3 regions of the Lysinibacillus sp. NPDC058147 genome follow, and region 3 is predicted to be linked to each of the others. Evidence: riboswitches for the same ligand, from Rfam matches in the RefSeq annotation. Region 3 holds a riboswitch; each other region holds the start of a gene.
What was found. Region 3 has a riboswitch for S-adenosylmethionine ahead of ACFVT8_RS05055 (Na+/H+ antiporter NhaC family protein). Riboswitches for the same ligand answer to the same signal wherever they lie in the genome.

Region 1 (3,348 bases), on a different contig from region 3:
GGAAAGTTCAATTGGAGAATTTTTAACGTATTATTTAGGTGAGGAACTTGTTCAAAACCAAATAGCGCCCGTACTTGCAGGTGTATATTCTGGAGATCTAAACCAACTTTCAATTGCTTCTACTTTACCGTATTTAATCGATTATAAAAACGATTACGGTAGTATTATTAAAGGTTTCGATGCAAACAGAGAACAATTTTTGAAAGCTGCAAATAAAAAATTTATATCATTTAAAAATGGTTTATCATCACTAATAGATCGACTTGAAGAAACACTAACGGATGTAGAAATTATAAAAGGGATTGCCACTATTAGTGTTAAAAAGCAGGAGAATCAATACTCTGTTACATTAGAAAGCGGTAAAATAATTGAAGCAAATCATGTAGTAATGGCATTGCCAAATGAATCAGTACAAAGCTTGTTGAAGGATGAATCTTTGAATGGTTATTTTGAACAATTCAATACTGCATCCGCAATTACGATTTATTTAGGATTCGATATACCTGATAATAGATTACCAGCAGATGGAACAGGCTATATTGTGTCACATAATTCGGATGTTGTATGTAATGCAGCAACGTGGACAAGTCGCAAGTGGAAACACACCTCAGCAGAAGGAAAATTACTTGTGCGACTTTTTTATAAGAGCATTAACCCTGAGTATGAGCGATTGCGTATGATGACAGATGAAGAGTTAGCAACTGTTGCTCTAGAGGATGTAAGAAAAAGCTTAGGGATTGAGGAAAAACCAACTGTTGTTGACGTAACAAAATGGATCGACCAGATGCCGAAGTACGACTTGGTACATCGTGAAGCGTTGCAAGGGCTCTTACAAGAACTTGAGAAAAACTATCCAAATTTATCAATAGCGGGCTGCTCTTATTTTGGAGTAGGCATAGGTGCGTGTATTCAAAATGGTAAAAAAATTGGTGAGGAAATTTCTGGAAAACTCTCGTGATTGTTTGAATTAAATCAACCATGCTTTAGCATAATTGCCGCTATCGTGCAGATAAACAATACGTCTGAAATCGGCTTTGTGCTTACGCCTATACGATGCAGGTCAGTTAGCCGTTATCGCATGGATACGATAACGGCTAACATCCTTTTAGAACTCTTTCCCGATTTTGTGACATCCGCCCGAGGCTTTGGGCCAACAAATGTTTTCTGTGCGAAAGCGTAGTGCAACGTAGCAACAGCAACAACATGATGTTGGTCACTCAGTCGTGTGTTGTGGTTGCTGTCGCTTCGCTTACGCTACATAAAACATTTGTACCTGTCGCTACGCTTTCGGTACAAAAAGACATCTGCTGAATGAAGTTAAAATATAATATTTTTCGTAAAATTATCCTTAGTTATGTGAAATAGTCTTGACTCAATCGTTCGTAAAGGATATGATTCTTTTAATTATTTAAAAAATTCATACTAAATTCTTATCAAGAGAAGCTGAGGGACTGGCCCTATGAAGCTTCAGCAACCAACTTATTGTCAGGTGCTAAATCCAGAAGACCGTTGTGTCGAAGATGAGAAGGAAAAACAATTACGAAACGACGTAAAAGCCTTCTTTTTTTATAAAAGAAGGCTTTTTTATTTAACTTCTTTCAGCGAATGTTTTATGTAGCGAAAGCGAAGCGCCAGCTACAGAAGTCTCCCACCTATATAGGTGGTGAGATGAATGCGGATTTAAGTTGCTTTTCAGCGGGTATCCATATATCTGCTGAATAGAGGAACTCAGTCTAAGATCGCCACGTCCTGAGGCTACGACCGAGTGACCAACTTCGTGTTGGCCTAAAGCCTCCGGCGGATGTCACGTAATCGGAAAGGAGTGCTTAGAGGATGTTAGCTTAAAATCATCGCATCCATGCGATAACGGCTAACTGACCTGCATCACGCAGGCCTAAGCACAAAGCCGATTCCGGACGCAATTATGCCGAGGCATAATTGATAAAGATAAAGGAAGAGAGGCTAGTTTTATGGGATTGCTTGAAAGGTTAAAAACGCATGTTCTTACAGCAGATGGTGCAATAGGTACGGTTTTATACGGCTATGGCTTGGAGTACTGCCATGAGGAAATGAATGTACAAAGACCGGAATTAATTGAAAAGATTCATAGAGAATATATAGCAGCTGGTGCCGATATTATTCAGACGAATACTTACGGAGCTAATGCCATAAAATTAGCTCGCTATGGATTAGAATCTCGTGTACAGCAGTTTAATGAAGCCGCTATAACGATTGCAAAACGAGCAGCAGCAGATGGCGGACAATTTGTCTTAGGTACTATTGGGGGAATCCGTGGTATTCGTAAAAGTGACGCAACGTTAGAGGAAATTTTAGCAACAGTTGATGAACAGGCAACAGTTTTACTTGCAGGAAATCCAGATGGCCTTTTACTTGAAACTTATTATGATTTTGAAGAGCTAACAGCGACTTTAACAATGTTACGAGGTAAAACGAAATTACCGATTATTGCTCAAGTTTCTATGCACGAACCTGGAATTTTGCAAAATGGAATGAGTTTAAATAACGCCTTACATAAACTTGAATCGCTAGGCGCTGATATCGTAGGTGTTAACTGTCGCTTAGGTCCTCACCATACTATACAAGCATTCGAAGGAGTAGAGCTTCCTAATAAGGCATTTATGTCAGCATATCCGAACGCATCTCTCCTTGATTTGGAGGATGGCCGTGTCGTTTATGAGTCGGAGGCAGATTATTTTGGTCGAGCAGCTGTAGAGCTGCGTGATCAGGGGGTACGTTTAATTGGTGGCTGCTGTGGTACGACACCAAAGCATATTGCTGCGGCGAAAAAGTACTTAGAGGAGCTATCCCCAGTCGAGGAAAAGTATGCAAAACCAGAAAAAGTAGAGATTGTCCGTGAGGCAGAGCCAGCAAATTATGAGCCATTACATGAAAAAGTAAAACGTGAACGCTCCGTAATAGTGGAGTTAGATACACCAAGACATTTAGAAATTGAAAACTTTATTGAAGGTGCAAAAAAAATATATGAGGCTGGCGCGGATGTAGTCATGATGGCAGATAATTCACTCGCTTCTCCAAGGATTAGTAATGTCGCAATGGGTGCCTTACTGAAAGAAACGCACGGGGTACGCCCGTTGACACATATAACATGCCGAGATCGTAATTTAATTGGTCTTCAATCACATTTAATGGGATTAAATGCACTAGGGATTCATGATATTTTAGCAGTTACTGGAGATCCGACAAAGGTAGGCGATTTCCCGGGGGCTACTAGCGTTTATGACGTCTCTTCGATGGAGTTAATCCAATTAATAAAACAGTTAAATGAAGGTGTATCGTTTTCAGGGAAACCACTTCGCAAAAAGGCGA
Region 2 (3,348 bases), on a different contig from region 3:
TAGGCATACTTTTTCATCCTTTCTATTACAATTTTCTATAACATCGGCTAGTAAAATGCTTTATTAAGAAAGTTAATTTGTCTATTTATTGTAAAAAAACTAGTATGTGAAATACCCTCTATTTATAGCGATAATGGGCAGTTACGAGAAAATATACGGTCACACTAAAGACAAATATATCCAAAAGATATTATTTTTTCTTAAATGCAGAAGTCACTTTAGGTTCAGTTCCTATCATCAGTCGCTTAATATTTTCAATATGCAAAATGATAGCTATACCAAAAAGTAATAGGGCTAAAATCGTTGGGCCAACTCCAGGAATCCATAAATAAGTGGCTGTACAAAAAACGAGATAAAATTCTAGTACACCAACAATTAAATAGTTCGTCACGAAAGATAAAATAACAAATAAAATGAGTGCAAATAAGCCTATTTTCCAATCAATCGCAAGTAATATTCCTATGATTGAAGCAGTTCCTTTACCGCCATTGAAGCCCATATAAAATGGGAAATTATGACCTAGAATGACACCGGAAGCTACGATATAGATGAAGAGCCAAACTTGTATTTCTGTTAATTGTGTTATATCTGCTAAATACACATGTGCGCCGATTATAGCTGCAACGCCTTTGCCGATATCGATTAGTGCAACTAATATGCCGTATTTCCAGCCAAGGGAAAGTGTTGCATTAGAGGCGCCTGCATTGCCATGACCAGTCTTTTTTAAATCTACCCCGGATAAAAACTGAGCAACTTTAGAGCCGTGAATACAGCCAATTAAATAACCAGCAAGAAGAAAAATAATAACGGCTTTTATCATAAAAATTCTCCTTTCTAAATAATGATCTCATCAATAAAAGTTAGGGATGACAAGCGAGGAGATGGACGAAAGCTAAAAGCATCACGTTCTGTGATAACGCTCGTGACAACATCGTGTTGCTCGCTACGTTTGCACTGCGCTTCCGCACAAACAACATCTTTTAGCCTGACACCCCCAGAAAACGCTCAATAGAAATGGAAATTTAACCCATGTTATGGTGATGTAAATAATAAATATCTAGAATAGTGTATGCGTTCGTATTACGTAAAAAAGCAGACAGAAGTTTCGGAAAAAATAAAATTTTAGTGTTGACAGAGAAAAAGTCTATGTTTATACTTTGTAACAACGATGGAAATTGAATCTCATACTCTTATCAAGAGCGGCGGAGGGATAGGCCCTATGATGCCCGGCAACCAGTAAGTGACGAACTTGCTAAGGTGCTAATTCCTACAGATTCTTACTTGGATCTGGCAGATAAGGGGAGGAAAACTTGCAACCGCAACCCTCTTCTTAGCTGAAGAGGGTTTTTGTTTTCTACTAAAAAAATCCTCCTCATCTCCGGTACCATCGTAAAAAAATAACCATTTGGAGGTATACAATGACAAAATTTAAACCAGAAACATTGCTGTTACACGGTGGCCAAGAGCCAGACCCGGTAACAGGATCTCGTACAGTACCCGTCTATCGCTCAACGGCTTTCGTTTTTAAAGACACTGCTCATGCGCAACGTCTTTTTGCCTTAGAGGAAGCTGGCAATATTTACACTCGTATTACAAACCCAACTGTAGATGTTTTTGAAAAACGCGTCGCTTTATTAGAAGGCGGTACAGCAGCAGTAGCACTTTCATCTGGTGCGGCAGCAATCGCGTTTTCCATTTTAAATCTTGCAGGAGCAGGCGATGAAATTGTTGCAGGTAGCTCTTTATACGGAGGTACTTATAATTTATTCGCAAACACACTACCAAACTACGGTATTAAAACGATTTTTGTAGATGAAACAAATCCAGAAAATTTCCGAGCAGCTATTACTGATAAAACTAAGGCTGTGTTCGCTGAAATTTACGGAAACCCAAGTTTAAAGGTATTAGATATTGAAACGGTAGCAAATATAGCACACGAAAACGGCTTGCCATTAATTATTGATAGCACATTTGCTTCACCATATGGCTCTACACCAATTGACTTCGGTGCAGATATCGTTGTTCATTCCGCAACAAAATGGATAGGCGGCCATGGTACAACTTTAGGTGGAGTTGTAGTAGATGCAGGGAAGTTCGATTGGACTCGTGGGCGTTTCCCAGGCTTTACTGAGCCAGATTCTTCTTATCACGGTTTGCGTTATGGTATTGACACAGCAGAGGCTGCATTTGCCACAAAACTGCGAGTGCAATTGCTACGCGACTTTGGACCAACATTAAGTGCTGATGCGGCATTTAATTTATTACAAGGTTTAGAAACGCTTCATTTGCGTATTCCTAAACACAATGAAAATGCTTTAGCAGTAGCCGAATATTTACGAAACCACCCATCTGTGGAATATGTAAATTATAATGGCTTAGAAGATTTTGCTACGCATGATTTAGCGAAAAAATATTTAAGAAATGGCTTTGGTTCTGTGCTTACGTTTGGCATTAAAGGTGGACGTGAAGCAGGGCGTAAATTGATCGATAGTGTGGAATTATTCTCGCATGTAGCAAATGTAGGGGATGCCAAATCGTTAATTATTCATCCAGCATCTACTACACATCAGCAACTATCAGCTGAGGAGCTAATCCAAACTGGCGTAACCGAGTCGCTCATTCGCTTATCAATCGGTTTAGAGGCAGTAGAGGACATTATTGCAGATTTAGAACAAGCTATTGAACAAGTAACAGCTTCACAACAAAAAGTAGAAGCTTAATAAATAAAACTTATTGGCTAATGCTGTAGCGTTTACGTATTTTCTCATTCGATTGGCCTCATTTGGTAATGCGTCAAACGTTGCTGCATCATCCGCTCACCTCATTTGGTGAAGTAACTGAAATTTTATAAAATTAATACCTAGTAATTTTATAAGTATTATTGACTTACTAAATTCCTTGTTTTATACTAGGAAATAAGAAAAGTGTTCGAAGGGCTACCAACCTAGAACCAATTTAAAGCGCCGACTTGTTGTTCGGTAAAGTGTTTCAGTCAATGCTCAAACTAATTTAGTTTCATAAGTGCTCCCCCACTTTTGAATATATATGAAGAGGAGTAGTTACTCAGCCAGTAGCTACTCTTATCTACAAAACTGATGATAAAGGAGTGTTTTAAATGGGAAATGTGTATAGTGCGCAAAACATTGCATCTTATCTTATTTATGAATTAAATGAAGGTCATGTGTTTGTGAACAACATGTCCATTCAAAACATACTTGCGTCAGTTGAGCTTAAATGGCAAGAGATCTTTGGACATTCTGCTTTTAAGGAAATGGTTTATTTCAAAGAGGAAGGCTATACAGTAAAAGAAGTTTTCGAAGCATATGAAAGCTATGGAGCAAGTCATAT
Region 3 (3,348 bases):
GATATTATGATTCAAGGCTCTTGGAGAGCATTGGTATGGATTGGATTATCAGAATTATGTGCATTAAGCTTGTGGTTTAGTGCATCAGTGATTGCACCCGATTTAATTGAAATTTGGAACCTTAGCTCCAATTCAGAAGCTTGGCTTTCAGCTGCTATTCCTATAATACAGAGGATCATTGGTTGAGAGTGGGCCTTTACAATATTAGCGATTAGACCTATTCTTGGAATTGGATTTATGGTCAAATATGGACGTTACGAATCAACTAATGAGAAAGTGCAATTGTAACTTTTAAGTATTGACTCGATCTTAAAAATGAATAGCCCCAAATAAAAAAATCCAATCGTTTTGATTATTTCTTTCAAAACAATTGGATTATTTTAATGGTAAATCAATATCTTTTTAGTGATGAAGCTCAGGCTTTCTTTTCTTTCGGGTATCCGATGAGAATAGCGATGATTCCGCAAATTCCTATAAGGATTGGATAGAAAGAGTATTGCAGCATGCTCACTGGCGAAATTCCAGCTACGCTTGCGGCTGCCAGGAATTGGGCTCCGTATGGCAAAATGCCTTGGATCGTACAGGAGAAAATATCTAAAATACTTGCGGACTTTCTCGGCTCAATCTCATACTGTTCAGCAATATTTTTTGCAAGCGGACCAGCAATTAAAATAGCAATCGTATTATTGGCCGTAGATAAATTTGTTAGACCCACTAAGCCGGCAATACTAAACTCAGCACCTTTTTTCGATTTAATTCTTCGTGTCGCAAGGTGAAGCAGAAAGTCAATTCCTCCATTAAACTTTATAATCTCTACCATGCCAGCTATTAATATTGCAAGGAATGCCATTTCATACATGCCTGACATTCCTTCGCCGATCTTTTGAAAAAGGCCCATTAAATGATAGCTGCCATCTGCTAAGCCAACCGCCCCGGCGAGAACAATCCCAGATGTCAGAACAAGGAAAACATTCATTCCAGCTAACGCTAAAATAATAACCAAAACATAGGGAACAATTTTTATCCAACTATAGCTTAAATGCTCGACTTGTCCCGTTTCACCCATTGTGATAACCCCTAAAATAATACTCGTTACAATTGCTGCTGGCAGCACAATCCAAAAATTCACCTTAAATTTATCCTTCATTTGTGCGCCTTGTGAACGAACGGAAGTAATTGTTGTATCTGAAATAAAGGATAAATTATCGCCAAACATCGAACCGCCAACAATCGCTGCCATTACTAAAGCCATGGAAAGGTCGATGTGCTCGCTTATCCCAACTCCGATTGGCGCCAGTGCAACAATTGTTCCTACCGACGTACCCATTGACAGAGAGATAAAGCAGGCAATGATGAACAGGCCAACGACAAGCAAGTTTGGTGGAACGACCGATAATGCAAAGTTAACAGTGGATTCCACTGCCCCCATGCCTTTTGCTACTTCTGAAAAGGCCCCAGCCAAGAGAAAAATAACAACCATTAGCATGACATTTAAATTGCCTGCGCCTTTACAAAAAATATCAACTTTATGCGAAAATGATTCTTTTCGATTCATCGCCAGAGCCACTGCACCTGAAATGGAAATGGCTACAATGACAGGGAAGGCGTAAAAATCACCTGTAATAACCCCTGAACCAATAAATAAAATCAAAAAAACAACAAATGGGATCAGCGCCCATGGATTCCCTTTCTTCATTGTCCTACCTCCAAAAAATAAAATCGGACACGTTTTGTCCATTCTTTCCCACGAAAAAAGGCTTCTTCTTGAAATAACAAGAAGAGGCCTTATATATAAAACACTCCTCTTATCTATCAAGCCTTTGCCTGCTGGATTTGGCACAGTAACTTAATTCTAAGTTCCGCTGCCGAGATTTCATCGGGCCAGTCCCTCCATCTCTCTTGATAAGAAGCAAAAATTATTATTCTTTTTTCACAATAATAAATATTAAAATAAAAAATCAATATTTGCAACATATTTTTATTCAAACTTTACTTCAAAGTTTAATTCTGAAATATTTTTGATTAAAATTGGAATAAATGGTAGAGGTTGAGGGGATAAAACAACAATTCTTTGTACTGCTGTAGAAATTTAACAGGTTGAGGAGGAAATGAAAGGAGTGTTTAAATAAACTTTAAAAGGAGGCGCCCTTTAGACCGAGAGACGCCTAAAACATTTGTGGTAAAAATTCAGTCATAAAGCGTTGATTTTTACGCAGCCATATTTTTAAAATCATTCGATGTGTTAGGAGGCGTTGTCTTTTATGTGGTCTTGCTTTAGCCTCTATTAAACTTTGTAGTAGCGTACATGTTTCTGTTGCAAATGCTTGAGGATCCACGAGGACGTCAAGTTTATAATCAATTAACTGTGCAGCCTGGACCTTAGCAAGTAATTGTGCAAAGCGGGTATTCATTTCTGGAAAGTTCTCTTCTAGCTCTAGTTCGATTAAAGTATATAGTGTTTGTTCAATTTCAGCCTCGAGCGCTTGTAATTGTTCAATTGATGGCTGTGTCAAAAAATCACCTCTAGTTTCTCGTAAATGCTGCTACACAAAGAAAAAGCCAAGTGCAGCGAAAAATAAACCGAATAAAACGGTAGTGCTTATATAAACAATCGCTTGTCTCCATTTTTTCTGCTCCAAGAGCTGCAAACATTCAAAGCCGAATGTCGAAAAAGTCGTATAGGCCCCTAAAAAACCCAGTCCTAAAAAATGCCATATCCAATCACTTAGATGTAATGCAAAAAGAAAGCCAAGCGCAAAAGAACCCGTTATATTAATCAAAAATGTTGCCCATGGGTATGTGTGGACAATCAATTTTCCTAGATAAAATCTCGTTAGTGCACCCAAAAATCCACCGATTCCAATAACTATCATACGATGCGCTCCTTTGCTAGCTTAAATCCTAGCCATGCACAAGCTAAACCACCAAAAACACTCACTAAAATATAAAGAACGGCTTGTAGCCATTTACTATCCTGTAGAAGTAATAGCGTTTCTAAAGAAAATGTCGAAAAGGTTGTAAAGGCACCAAAAAAGCCAGTGCCAATTCCTAAAATAATAGGCGTACGCTTTGTAAACGTTGTAAATAGCCATGCTAAACAAAAGCAGCCAATTAAATTTATGATAAGTGTCGCAAATGGAAAACCACCGTTATTTGAAAGTGCTTGACCAAGGCTATATCGACAGATGGCACCCAAAAATCCGCCAATTCCAACAGCTAAAAATGATTTCAACGTAAAGACCCCTTACTAAATTGTCTATATGGAAAAGTGTATCATGTGATCACCATTTTAGATATAATTCTATAGTTATATGGATTCAAAAATATCACCATTTTACCAACTTTGGT

Region 1: linked by a shared signal. The riboswitch ahead of ACFVT8_RS22925 (bifunctional homocysteine S-methyltransferase/methylenetetrahydrofolate reductase) and the one ahead of ACFVT8_RS05055 (Na+/H+ antiporter NhaC family protein) in region 3 are both predicted to bind S-adenosylmethionine.
Region 2: linked by a shared signal. The riboswitch ahead of ACFVT8_RS24155 (O-acetylhomoserine aminocarboxypropyltransferase/cysteine synthase family protein) and the one ahead of ACFVT8_RS05055 (Na+/H+ antiporter NhaC family protein) in region 3 are both predicted to bind S-adenosylmethionine.

The regions. Positions count from the first base shown of each region.
Region 1 covers NZ_JBHVUJ010000013.1:44,224-47,571, forward strand. The annotation lists gene ACFVT8_RS22920 (protoporphyrinogen oxidase) at 1-958, shown strand, start outside; SAM riboswitch class I at 1,428-1,527, shown strand; gene ACFVT8_RS22925 (bifunctional homocysteine S-methyltransferase/methylenetetrahydrofolate reductase) at 1,971-3,348, shown strand, end outside.
Region 2 covers NZ_JBHVUJ010000017.1:36,989-40,336, reverse strand. The annotation lists gene ACFVT8_RS24165 (DASS family sodium-coupled anion symporter) at 1-7, opposite strand, end outside; gene ACFVT8_RS24160 (glycerol-3-phosphate acyltransferase) at 191-820, opposite strand; SAM riboswitch class I at 1,188-1,301, shown strand; gene ACFVT8_RS24155 (O-acetylhomoserine aminocarboxypropyltransferase/cysteine synthase family protein) at 1,419-2,720, shown strand; gene ACFVT8_RS24150 (hypothetical protein) at 3,116-3,348, shown strand, end outside.
Region 3 covers NZ_JBHVUJ010000001.1:1,053,451-1,056,798, forward strand. The annotation lists gene ACFVT8_RS05050 (hypothetical protein) at 7-186, shown strand; gene ACFVT8_RS05055 (Na+/H+ antiporter NhaC family protein) at 416-1,696, opposite strand; SAM riboswitch class I at 1,803-1,909, opposite strand; gene ACFVT8_RS05060 (hypothetical protein) at 2,166-2,513, opposite strand; gene crcB (fluoride efflux transporter CrcB) at 2,544-2,873, opposite strand; gene crcB (fluoride efflux transporter CrcB) at 2,870-3,232, opposite strand.